Linked DNA regions of Telluria mixta. The protein of the gene in region 2 binds, or shares a complex with, the protein of the main gene of each other region. Links are inferred from orthologs where the notes say so. Each region holds a gene or a part of one and is shown on either strand. Other genes may lie near its edges.

Evidence for each region. The genes of interacting proteins can lie anywhere in the genome.
Region 1: the proteins of rpsJ (region 2) and nusB are in contact, whole or in part, in a solved structure (PDB 3D3B), measured with the Escherichia coli proteins. The link is inferred for Telluria mixta from one-to-one orthologs.

What each region holds. Positions count from the first base shown.
Region 1 is NZ_CP119520.1:7,364,561-7,367,750, forward strand. The notes cover bases 313-3,190. They hold nusB (transcription antitermination factor NusB), read right to left. Parts: upstream 2,048-3,190; coding sequence 1,577-2,047; downstream 313-1,576. Other genes in these bases: ribH (6,7-dimethyl-8-ribityllumazine synthase), read right to left, coding at 2,061-2,540; ribBA (bifunctional 3,4-dihydroxy-2-butanone-4-phosphate synthase/GTP cyclohydrolase II), read right to left, coding at 2,594-3,190. UniProt on the Escherichia coli protein: Part of the processive rRNA transcription and antitermination complex (rrnTAC). The complex forms an RNA-chaperone ring around the RNA exit tunnel of RNA polymerase (RNAP).
Region 2 is NZ_CP119520.1:1,609,590-1,617,282, forward strand. Bases 2,388-5,168 are described here. They hold rpsJ (30S ribosomal protein S10), read right to left. Parts: upstream 4,047-5,168; coding sequence 3,729-4,046; downstream 2,388-3,728. Other genes in these bases: P0M04_RS07165 (8-oxoguanine deaminase), read left to right, coding at 2,388-3,091; P0M04_RS07170 (GNAT family N-acetyltransferase), read right to left, coding at 3,095-3,646; tuf (elongation factor Tu), read right to left, coding at 4,224-5,168. Outside these bases: P0M04_RS07160 (nucleobase:cation symporter-2 family protein), read left to right, coding at 297-1,649; more of P0M04_RS07165, read left to right, coding at 1,730-2,387; more of tuf, read right to left, coding at 5,169-5,414; fusA (elongation factor G), read right to left, coding at 5,497-7,602. UniProt on the Escherichia coli protein: Involved in the binding of tRNA to the ribosomes. Part of the processive rRNA transcription and antitermination complex (rrnTAC). The complex forms an RNA-chaperone ring around the RNA exit tunnel of RNA polymerase (RNAP).

The DNA.
Region 1 (3,190 bases), 5.8 Mb from region 2 along the record:
TAGTATTGACTTGATATAAACGAGCTTCTACAATCCGCCGTATCAAGTGAGGCAGGCCCGTCCAAGACGTGATTCTAGCCGGTCTCATTCTTTCACGGGGTCGGGGCCCCAGCGACATTTTAGGAGTGTTTTCACTGGGCGTCTGCCCAACCAACCCCGAGACAGTTGTTAGCCACTGGGCGCCTCCACTGCAGCGCTGCCCAGCTGAAGCAAGCAATGACGGCGTTCCTCGACCGCTAAGAGCGGCGACGGACGGTTTTCTGATGCACGGCACAAGTACGCTCGAACGCTGCGCCTACGCGCTGCGCCGGGACTGCTTTTTCCGCGACAAAGGAGAGACGATGATCCATCGCTTCATCGGCACGAGCGCAAGGCTCGTCCAACAGATGGCCAGCCAGCCAGTCACGTGGTCTTCCGTGATCAAAGCGGCACGCGGTGTATTGACCACCGCACAACATACCCTGACCGTTTTCGGTCTTTCCGCAGTAGCAATGATTGCCCTGCTGTACAGCCGCCCCGATTTTGCAAAACGGGTGTCGGATTTCCTGAGCCCGCAACACGCCATGCCGGCGCAGGTTGCCACCGCCAATCCCGCGGTCCAGCTCGTCGCAGCGCGCGGCGCGGATGCCGTCGAGATCGCGAACGACGACAAGGCGGCGAACCGCCCCACCCGTCAGCAGAAATACGTGACGGACTGGCTGTCGCGCCGCTACCGCGTGGCCGGCGACGCCGCCAACATGCTCGTCACGACCGCGTACAGCACGGCGCACGAGATCAAGCTGGATCCCCTGCTGATCCTGGCCGTGATGGCCATCGAATCGGGCCTGAATCCGTTCGCGGAAAGCCCGATGGGCGCGCAGGGCCTGATGCAGGTGATGTCCAAGGTCCACAGCGACAAGTTCGAGGAAGTCGGCGGCTCGCAGGCTGCCCTGAATCCGGTGGCCAACATCCGTGTCGGCGCCCTGATCCTGAAGGATTACGTGAAGCGCACCGGCTCCGTCGAAGGCGCCCTCAAGAGCTACGTCGGCGCCGCGGCAGCCGATGACGACTCCGGCTACGGTTCGAAGGTCCTGACCGAATACAAGCGCCTGAAACAGGTCGCGAGCGGCAAGAACGTCCCGATCTACTTCCCGCCGGCGCCAGCCGCGGCCCGAGCACGACCCTGGCCCAGAAATCGGCCAGCGCGCCGGCCAAGCCGGACACCGCATCGGCCGAGTCGGCCCACGGCAGCACCCAGACCGGCGAGACTGTCGCCGGACTCTGAGTCCACACGAAACATTCCGTTCCTGGTCGAAAGCCACCGTCGGCGCAAGCTGCGGTGGCTTTCATTTTTCCACTTTTCCACTTCGGGGTCAGAGCCCTTTTTTTGGCACGATCCACGGAGCAAATCCACCCCGACCATCCTGCCCAGCATTGCACGCCGCCGGGACGCCGATGCCTTTGCCGGCGCTGGCGTCCGTTTTCTTTGCTATCTGAACATTGATCCAAAATGTGCTCTGACCCCGAATTTGGATGAAAAAAAGCCGCCCCGGTCTCCCGGGGCGGCTTTCTCACTATATATATAGCGGGCAACGAATCAGCGTCGGGTGTCCGCCGCTACCTCGTCCGGACGCAGCTTGCCGGCCAAGCGGTCCAGCACACCGTTCACGTACTTGTGGCCATCGATACCGCCGAACGACTTGGCCAGTTCCACGGCTTCGTTGATCACGACGCGGTACGGGATCTCGATCTGGTTCTTCAGTTCGTACGCGCCGAGCAGCAGCACGGCGTGTTCGATCGGCGACACTTCCGCGATCGGGCGGTCGACGGTGGGTGCGATCACCTCGCGCAGCTCGACCGACTGGGCGATCGCGCCATTCAGCAGTTCCGTGAAGTACTCGCCGTCAGCCTTGTCGAAGCCGTGCGCGCTGCGGATGTTGGTGACGACCGTGGAGGCCGGCTCATTGTTCAGCAGCCATTGATACAGCCCCTGCAGAGCGAACTCACGCGCGCGGTGACGCGGCGTACGGTTCTTGTTGGGATTGGCGTGCGTGTTCTTGTCAGTCATGGTTGTACTCGATTTACTCTTCTTCGGCCTGCAGTTCTTCCAGGCCCAGCAGCAGGTTGGCCATCTCGACCGCGACGCGTGCCGCATCGGTGCCCTTCTCGGCCATGCGGGCTTCCGCCTGCTCGTCGTTCTCGGTCGTCAGCACGGCGTTGGCGATCGGCATGCCGTAATCCAGGCCGATACGGGTGATGCCGGCGCCGGATTCGTTCGATACGAGCTCGAAATGGTAGGTTTCGCCGCGGATGACGGCGCCGAGCGCGATCAGCGAGTCGAACTGCTGCGTCTCGGCCATCTTTTGCAGGGCCAGCGGGATTTCCAGCGCGCCCGGGACGGTCACGTGCAGGATGTCCTCGTCGGCCACGCCCAGGTGCTTCAGTTCTGCGAGGCATGCCGACAGCAGGCCATGGCCGACATCGGCATTGAAACGTGCCTGCACGATACCGATGCGCAGACCCTCGCCTGCCATATTGCTTTCAAAAGTTCCTACCGTCATGGCTATGCCTCTTGTTCTCTTGTTTCGTTGATGAATACGTTGAATGGTACCGCTTATGCAGCAATGTCGCAGCCCGGCTTGGCCAGGTAGCCGGTGACTTCGAGGTCGAAGCCGGCCATCGACGGCATCTTGCGCGGATTCGCGAGCAGCTTCATCTTGCGCACGCCGAGCTGGCGCAGGATCTGCGCGCCGATACCGTAGGTGCGCAGGTCCAGGTTGGCCGCGCGGCCGACCGGGCGCGTCGGCTTGTCCTGGAACTGGGCGAACAGTTCGTCGGCCGTCTCGGCGCAGTCGAGCAGGACGATGACGCCCGCCTCCGCCTGCTTCACGGCCTGCATCGCGGCCGCGAGATTCCACGAGTGCGACGTGGACGCGCTGTCCAGCAGGTCGAGGATCGACACCGGCTGGTGCACGCGCACGAGCGTCTCGCGGTCTTCCTGCGGGTTGCCGTGGACGAGCGCCAGGTGCGCCGAGCCGCTCGGCTTGTCGCGGAAGGCGACCAGCGTGAACTCGCCGTGCACGGTGGCCAGCGGACGCTCCGCCACGCGCTCGACGAGGGTCTCGTTCTGGCTGCGGTAATGGATCAGGTCGGCGATGGTGCCGATCTTGAGGTTGTGCTCCTGCGCGAATTCCAGCAGGTCCGGCAGGCG
Region 2 (7,693 bases):
CGCTCGTGAAAAATTGTATACAGAGGATGCGCAAATACCCTGCTTTCCCTCTGTGAAGCGGCAGATTCATCTACTTCTTTTCCATTAGAAACTGTATACAAATTCGTTGACAGTGCCGAAATGCAGGGGCATCATGATTTGGAAACAAGCCGCCGCAGAGTGGCCCAAGCATTGTGGAGACATCGCAATCGGTTGCATCCGGATCTCGGATTGCCTGCCGTGGTTCACCGTCTCCACCGTCCGGAAATCATCGAACCACCCGACGCAGTTCAGGACAACATTCGACGGAGACACACATGAATAATCTGCTGTACAAGGTCGACGACCGCCCCCCTCTCATCACCACGACCCTCCTCGCCGCCCAGCACATGCTTGCCGCCCTCGGCGGCATCATCGCCGTGCCGCTCGTCGTCGGCGCGATCCTCAAATTGCCCGCGGACCAGATCGTCGCACTCGTCAACGCGGCGCTGCTGGGCTCGGGCATCGTCACGATCATCCAGTGCAAGGGCATCGGCCCGGTCGGCATCCGCCTCCCGTGCGTGATGGGCACCAGCTTCGCCTTCGTCGGCGCGGCCATCAGCATCGGTTTCGAGCATGGCGTGGCGGGCATCCTCGGCTCGTCGCTCGCCGGCTCCGTCGTCATGATCGTCGGCAGTTTCTTCATGCCGCAGATCCGCAAGCTGTTCCCGCACCAGGTGACGGCCGTCGTCGTGACGATGATCGGCCTGTCGCTCGTCCCCGTCGCCGTCGACTGGGCCGCGGGGGGCAAGGCGCCTGGCGCGAACTATGGCGCGCCCGAGAACCTGGGCATCGCGCTGTTCGTGCTGGCGATCGTCGTGGCGCTCGTGCAGTTCGGCAAGGGCATCATCTCCGCCTCCGCCATCGTGATCGGCATCGCGATCGGCTACGCCGTCTGCCTGGGCCTGGGCCTCGTCGACTTCTCGAGCGTGCAGAAGGCCGCCGTGTTCGCGCTGCCGCAGCCGCTGCACTTCGGCATGAGCTTCCCGCCGAGCGGCATCTTCGCGATGGGCCTCGCCTACGTCGTGACGATGGTCGAAACGACCGGCACGTTCATGGCGCTGGGCGCCGCGACGGAAACGAAGATGCGCGGCACGCTGCTCAAGCGCGGCGTGCTGTGCGATGGCGTCGGTTCCGCGTTCGCGTCGACCCTGGGCGCGCCGCCGATGTCGACGTTCGCGCAGAACGTGGGCGTCATCTCGCTGACCGGCGTCGCGAGCCGCCACGTCGTCGCCCTCACCGGCGTGATGCTGGCGCTGGCCGGCCTGTTCCCGGTGCTGGGCGCCGTCGTCGTCACGATCCCGCAGCCCGTGCTGGGCGGCGCCGGCCTCATGATGTTCGCGATGATCCTCACGGCCGGCGTGCAGATGCTGGGCAAGGTCGAGCACGACAAGCGCACGGGCCTCATCATCGCCGTCTCGATCGGTTGCGGCCTCGCCGTCAGCGTGCGTCCCGAACTGCTGGCCAAGCTGCCGCCGTTCGTGAACGAGATCTTCGGCTCGGGGATCAGCACGGGCGCCATCATGGCCGTCCTGCTGAACCTGGTGCTGCCGAACCGTCCCGTGGAAGTCCACGACGACGAAGAAGACGTCCCGCAGCCCCTGCTGGTGAAAGACCTGGAGGCGATCTGACAGGGACGATCCCCGACATTGTTTCCGCAGTGCCCGCGCATTGTTTCCGCAGTGTTGAAATCTAAAAAAGTGGAAAATCGATGAGCAAAACTCTCCTGATCAAACATGCGCGCGTCCTCGTCACGATGGACGCGCAACGCCGCGAAATCGAAGACGGCGCTATTTTCATCCGCGGCAACGTGATCGAGCACGTGGGCACGACGGACGACCTGCCGCGCGATGCCGACGAAGTGATCGACGCGCGTGGCCACGTCGTCATCCCCGGCCTCGTCAACACGCACCATCACATGTACCAGAGCCTCACGCGCGTCATCCCGGCCGCGCAGGACGGCGAGCTGTTCAACTGGCTGACGAACCTGTACCCCGTGTGGGCGAACCTGACGGGCGAGATGGTCCACGTGTCGACGCTCACCGCGATGGCGGAACTGATCCTGTCCGGCTGCACGACGAGCAGCGACCACCTGTACATCTACCCGAACGATTGCCGCCTCGACGACAGCATCGAAGCGGCGCACACCATCGGCATGCGCTTCCACGCGTCGCGCGGCGCGATGAGCGTGGGGCGCTCGAAAGGCGGCCTGCCGCCGGACAGCGTCGTGGAAGACGAAGCGGCGATCCTGAAGGACACGCAACGCCTGATCGAGACCTACCACGACGCCTCGCGCCACGCGATGCAGCGGATCGTCGTGGCGCCCTGCTCGCCGTTCTCCGTGTCGCGCGACCTGATGAAGGAAGCGGCGCTGCTGGCGCGCAGCCACGGCGTGTCGCTGCACACGCACCTCGCGGAAAACGTCAACGACATCGCCTACAGCCGCGAGAAATTCAACATGACGCCGGCCGAATATGCGGAAGACTGCGGGTGGGTCGGCCACGACGTGTGGCACGCGCACTGCGTGCAGCTGGACGACGCGGGCATCCGCCTGTTCGCACGGACGGGCACCGGCGTCGCGCACTGCCCGTGCTCGAACATGCGCCTCGCGTCCGGCATCGCACCGGTGCGCAAGATGGTCGATGCGGGCGTGCCCGTGGGCCTCGGCGTGGACGGCAGTGCGTCGAACGACGGCGCGCACATGCTGGGCGAGGTGCGCCAGGCGATGCTGCTGCAGCGCGTGGGCTTCGGCCCGGATGCGATGACGGCGCGCCAGGCGCTGGAACTCGCCACGCTGGGCGGCGCGAAGGTGCTCAATCGCGACGACATCGGCAGCATCGCGCCGGGCATGTCGGCGGATATCGTCATGTTCAAGCTGGATGGCGTCGGCTTCGCGGGGGCGCTGCACGATCCGGTGGCCGCGCTCGTGTTCTGCACGCCGGCCAACGTGAATCACAGCGTCATCAACGGCAAGGTCGTCGTGAAGGATGGCGTGTTGCGGACGGTGGATCTGCCGGTCGTGCTGGAGCGGCATAACCGGCTGGCCGAGGAACTGGCGCTGAAAGCCGCCTGACCGCTATTCGGCCTGCCCGGCTTTCCACTGCCGGCGCGTGAGCCGGTACAGGCAATGAGGCCGCAAAGGGTGCCCCGGCGCGACGCTGGGGTGCTCGAACATTTCGCCCCGATGCGTCATGCCGATGCGCTGCATGACGGCCTGCGAGCGCACGTTCGGCAGCGCGGTGAACGACACGATCTCGTCGAGGCCCAGCGTGGCGAATCCATACGCGAGCGCCGCCCGCGCCGCTTCCGACGCGTGGCCCCGACCCCAGTGGCCGACGGCGAGGCGCCAGCCGATCTCCACGCACGGGCCGATCGGCAAGGGCACGGCCGGGCTGCGCAGGCCGGTGAAGCCGATGAATTCGCCCGTGTGCCGCAGTTCGACGGCCCATAACCCATAGCCCCGTTCTGCGATCTCGGCGCGCAGCCTGGCGGCGAGCGTGTCGCTGGCGGCACGGTCTAGCGGCGCGGGAAAATGTTCCATCACGCGGGCATCCGCATTCATGCGCGCGAACGGTTCCAGGTCGGTGTCGCGCCACTGGCGCAGGCGCAGGCGTGCGGTGTCGATCACGGGGCCTCCAAAAGACAACGGGCCGGTCCGCAAGGCGGTACCGGCCCGGATCGCTGCGGCTCACGCCGCGGCGGAAATACGATTACTGCAGCTTGATTTCGACGTCAACGCCAGCCGGCAGGTCCAGCTTCATCAGCGCGTCGACGGTCTTGTCGGTCGGGTCCACGATGTCCATCAGACGCTGGTGCGTACGGATTTCGAACTGGTCGCGCGAGGTCTTGTTGACGTGCGGGGAACGCAGCACGTCGAAACGCTGGATGCGGGTCGGCAGCGGAACCGGGCCCTTGACGACTGCGCCGGTGCGCTTGGCGGTGTCGACGATTTCCAGAGCGGACTGGTCGATCAGCTTGTAGTCGAACGCTTTCAGGCGGATACGGATTTTCTGATTCGGAGCGGACATGCTATTTCCTTAAAAAAGAACGAACCGGCACACGGGCCGGCAATCAATGTGTCAGGTACTGCGGATACTGCGGAGGGGACGGCAGTATAACACCGTTTTATCCCTTACTGCACAAGCAGAAGGGACAGACCTTCTGGCCTGTCCCTTCTGTCTCGTCTTTGCTACTGGATCAAGCTATTAGGCGATGATCTTGGCAACCACGCCGGCGCCGACGGTACGGCCGCCTTCGCGGATTGCGAAGCGCAGACCTTCTTCCATCGCGATCGGAGCGATCAGCTTGACGGTGATCGACACGTTGTCGCCCGGCATGACCATCTCTTTGTCGGCCGGCAGAACGATCGAGCCGGTCACGTCAGTCGTACGGAAGTAGAACTGCGGACGGTAGTTGTTGAAGAACGGGGTGTGACGACCGCCTTCGTCCTTCGACAGCACGTACACTTCGCCCGTGAAGTCGGTGTGCGGCTTGATCGAACCCGGCTTGGCCAGGACCTGGCCACGCTGGACGTCTTCACGCTTCGTGCCGCGCAGCAGCAGGCCGACGTTGTCGCCAGCTTGACCCTGGTCCAGCAGCTTGCGGAACATTTCCACGCCGGTGCAGGTCGTCTTCACGGTATCGACGATACCGACGATTTCGATCTCTTCGCCGACCTTGATGATGCCGCGCTCGACACGACCGGTCACCACGGTACCGCGGCCCGAGATCGAGAACACGTCTTCCACCGGCATCAGGAAGGCGCCGTCGACGGCACGTTCCGGGGTCGGGATGTAGGTGTCCAGGGCTTCAGCCAGGCGGATGATGCAGTCTTCGCCCATTTCGCCCTGCTGGCCTTCCAGCGCCATACGAGCCGAACCCTTGATGATCGGCAGGTCGTCGCCCGGGAACTCGTACTTCGACAGGAGCTCACGCACCTCCATTTCGACCAGTTCCAGCAGTTCTGCGTCGTCGACCAGGTCGCACTTGTTCAGGAACACGATGATGTACGGAACACCCACCTGGCGAGCCAGCAGGATGTGTTCGCGGGTCTGCGGCATCGGGCCGTCAGCGGCGGAGCACACCAGGATCGCGCCGTCCATCTGGGCAGCACCGGTGATCATGTTCTTGATGTAGTCGGCGTGGCCCGGGCAGTCGACGTGTGCGTAGTGGCGGTTGGCCGTTTCGTACTCGACGTGCGCGGTGTTGATGGTGATGCCGCGTGCTTTTTCTTCCGGAGCCGCGTCGATCTGGTCGTAGGCCTTGGCTTCGCCGCCGAATTTCTTCGACAGAACGGTTGCGATTGCAGCCGTCAGGGTGGTTTTGCCGTGGTCAACGTGACCGATGGTGCCGACGTTCACGTGCGGCTTGGTCCGTTCGAATTTACCTTTTGCCATTTTGATCTTCCTTTAAAAGAACAATATCTTATTTTTTGTAGGACAGAGCAGGTTCACCGCCCTGTCCTCGACTGATTAACTATTACTTGGCTTTTGCCGTAACGATGGCGTCCATCACATGCTTCGGTGCTTCAGCATAGTGCTTGAATTCCATCGTGTAGGTCGCACGACCCTGGGTTGCCGAACGCAGCACGGTCGAGTAACCGAACATTTCCGACAGCGGGACTTCGGCCTTGATGATCTTGCCGCCGCCACCCGGGATCTCGTCCATGCCCTGCACCATGCCGCGGCGGGACGACAGGTCGCCCATCACCGTACCGGCGTAGTCTTCCGGCGTTTCCACTTCCACGGCCATCATCGGCTCGAGGATGACCGGGTTGGCGCGACGGCAGCCTTCCTTGAATGCCATCGAACCAGCCATGCGGAACGCGTTTTCGTTCGAGTCCACGTCGTGGTACGAACCGAAGGTCAGCGTGACTTTCACGTCGACCACCGGATAGCCGGCCATCACGCCGCTCGACAGCGTCTCGCGCACACCTTTTTCGACCGCCGGGATGAATTCACGCGGAATCACACCACCCTTGATCGCGTCGATGAACTCGAAGCCCTTGCCCGGTTCCTGCGGCTCGATCGACAGCACGGCGTGACCGTACTGACCACGACCACCCGACTGCTTGACGAACTTGCCTTCGACGTCGCTGACCGACTTGCGGATCGTTTCGCGGTAAGCCACCTGCGGCTTGCCGACGGTCGCTTCCACGCCGAATTCACGCTTCATACGGTCGACGATGATCTCCAGGTGCAGCTCGCCCATACCACCGATGATGGTCTGGCCCGATTCTTCGTCGGTGCGCACGCGGAACGACGGGTCTTCCTGAGCCAGACGGTTCAGTGCCAGGCCCATCTTTTCCTGGTCGGCCTTGGTCTTCGGCTCGACGGCCTGCTGGATCACCGGCTCCGGGAACACCATCTTTTCCAGGATGATCGGGGCAGCCGGGTCGCACAGCGTTTCACCGGTCGTCGCTTCTTTCAGGCCGACAGCAGCGGCGATGTCGCCGGCGCGGACTTCCTTGATCTCTTCGCGCTGGTTCGCGTGCATCTGCAGAATACGGCCGACGCGCTCTTTCTTGCTCTTGATCGGGTTGAACACGGTGTCGCCCGACTTGATGACGCCCGAGTACACGCGGAAGAAGATCAGCTGGCCGACGAACGGGTCGGTCATGATCTTGAATGCCAGCGCAGCGAATTTCTCGTCGTCCGATGCCGTACGGGTGACCGGCTGGTCGTCCTCGTCGGTACCGCTGACCGGCGGAATGTCGACCGGCGACGGCAGGTACTCGATGACCGCGTCCAGCATGGCCTGCACGCCCTTGTTCTTGAAGGCGGTGCCGCACATCATCGGGACGATTTCCGAAGCGATCGTACGCTGGCGCAGTGCCTGCTTGATCTCGGCTTCGGTCAGCTCGCCCTCTTCGAGGTACTTGTTCATCAGGTCTTCCGACGCTTCAGCAGCGGTCTCGACCAGTTTTTCGCGCCATTCGTTGGCTTGATCGACCAGCTCGGCCGGGATCTCGCGGTAGTCGAACTTCATGCCCTGCGACGCGTCGTCCCAGTAGATCGCTTGCATCTTGACGAGGTCGACCACGCCCTTGAAGTTGTCTTCGGCGCCGATCGGGATCTGCAGCGGGATCGGGTTGGCCTTCAGGCGGGCGCGCATCTGCTCGTACACCTTGAAGAAGTTCGCACCGGTACGGTCCATCTTGTTGACGAACGCCAGACGCGGGACTTTGTACTTGTTAGCCTGACGCCACACGGTTTCCGACTGCGGCTGCACGCCGCCGACTGCACAGTAGACCATGCAGGCGCCGTCCAGGACGCGCATCGAACGCTCCACCTCGATGGTGAAGTCGACGTGGCCCGGGGTGTCGATGATGTTGAAGCGGTGCGGCTCGAAATTGTTCGCCATACCCTTCCAGAAGCAGGTCGTCGCTGCCGAGGTAATGGTGATGCCGCGCTCTTGCTCCTGCTCCATCCAGTCCATGGTAGCTGCACCGTCGTGCACTTCACCGATCTTGTGGTTCACACCGGTGTAGAACAGGATGCGCTCGGTGGTCGTCGTCTTACCGGCGTCGATGTGAGCGGAGATACCGATGTTACGGTAGCGCTCAATAGGGGTAGTGCGTGCCATAAATTTTCCTAACTTTTGAATGGACAAAACCGAGCAGCATTCTGGTGATCAAAATGAGCTCGGCCTGAACAACTGATACTGCATGGCCGCA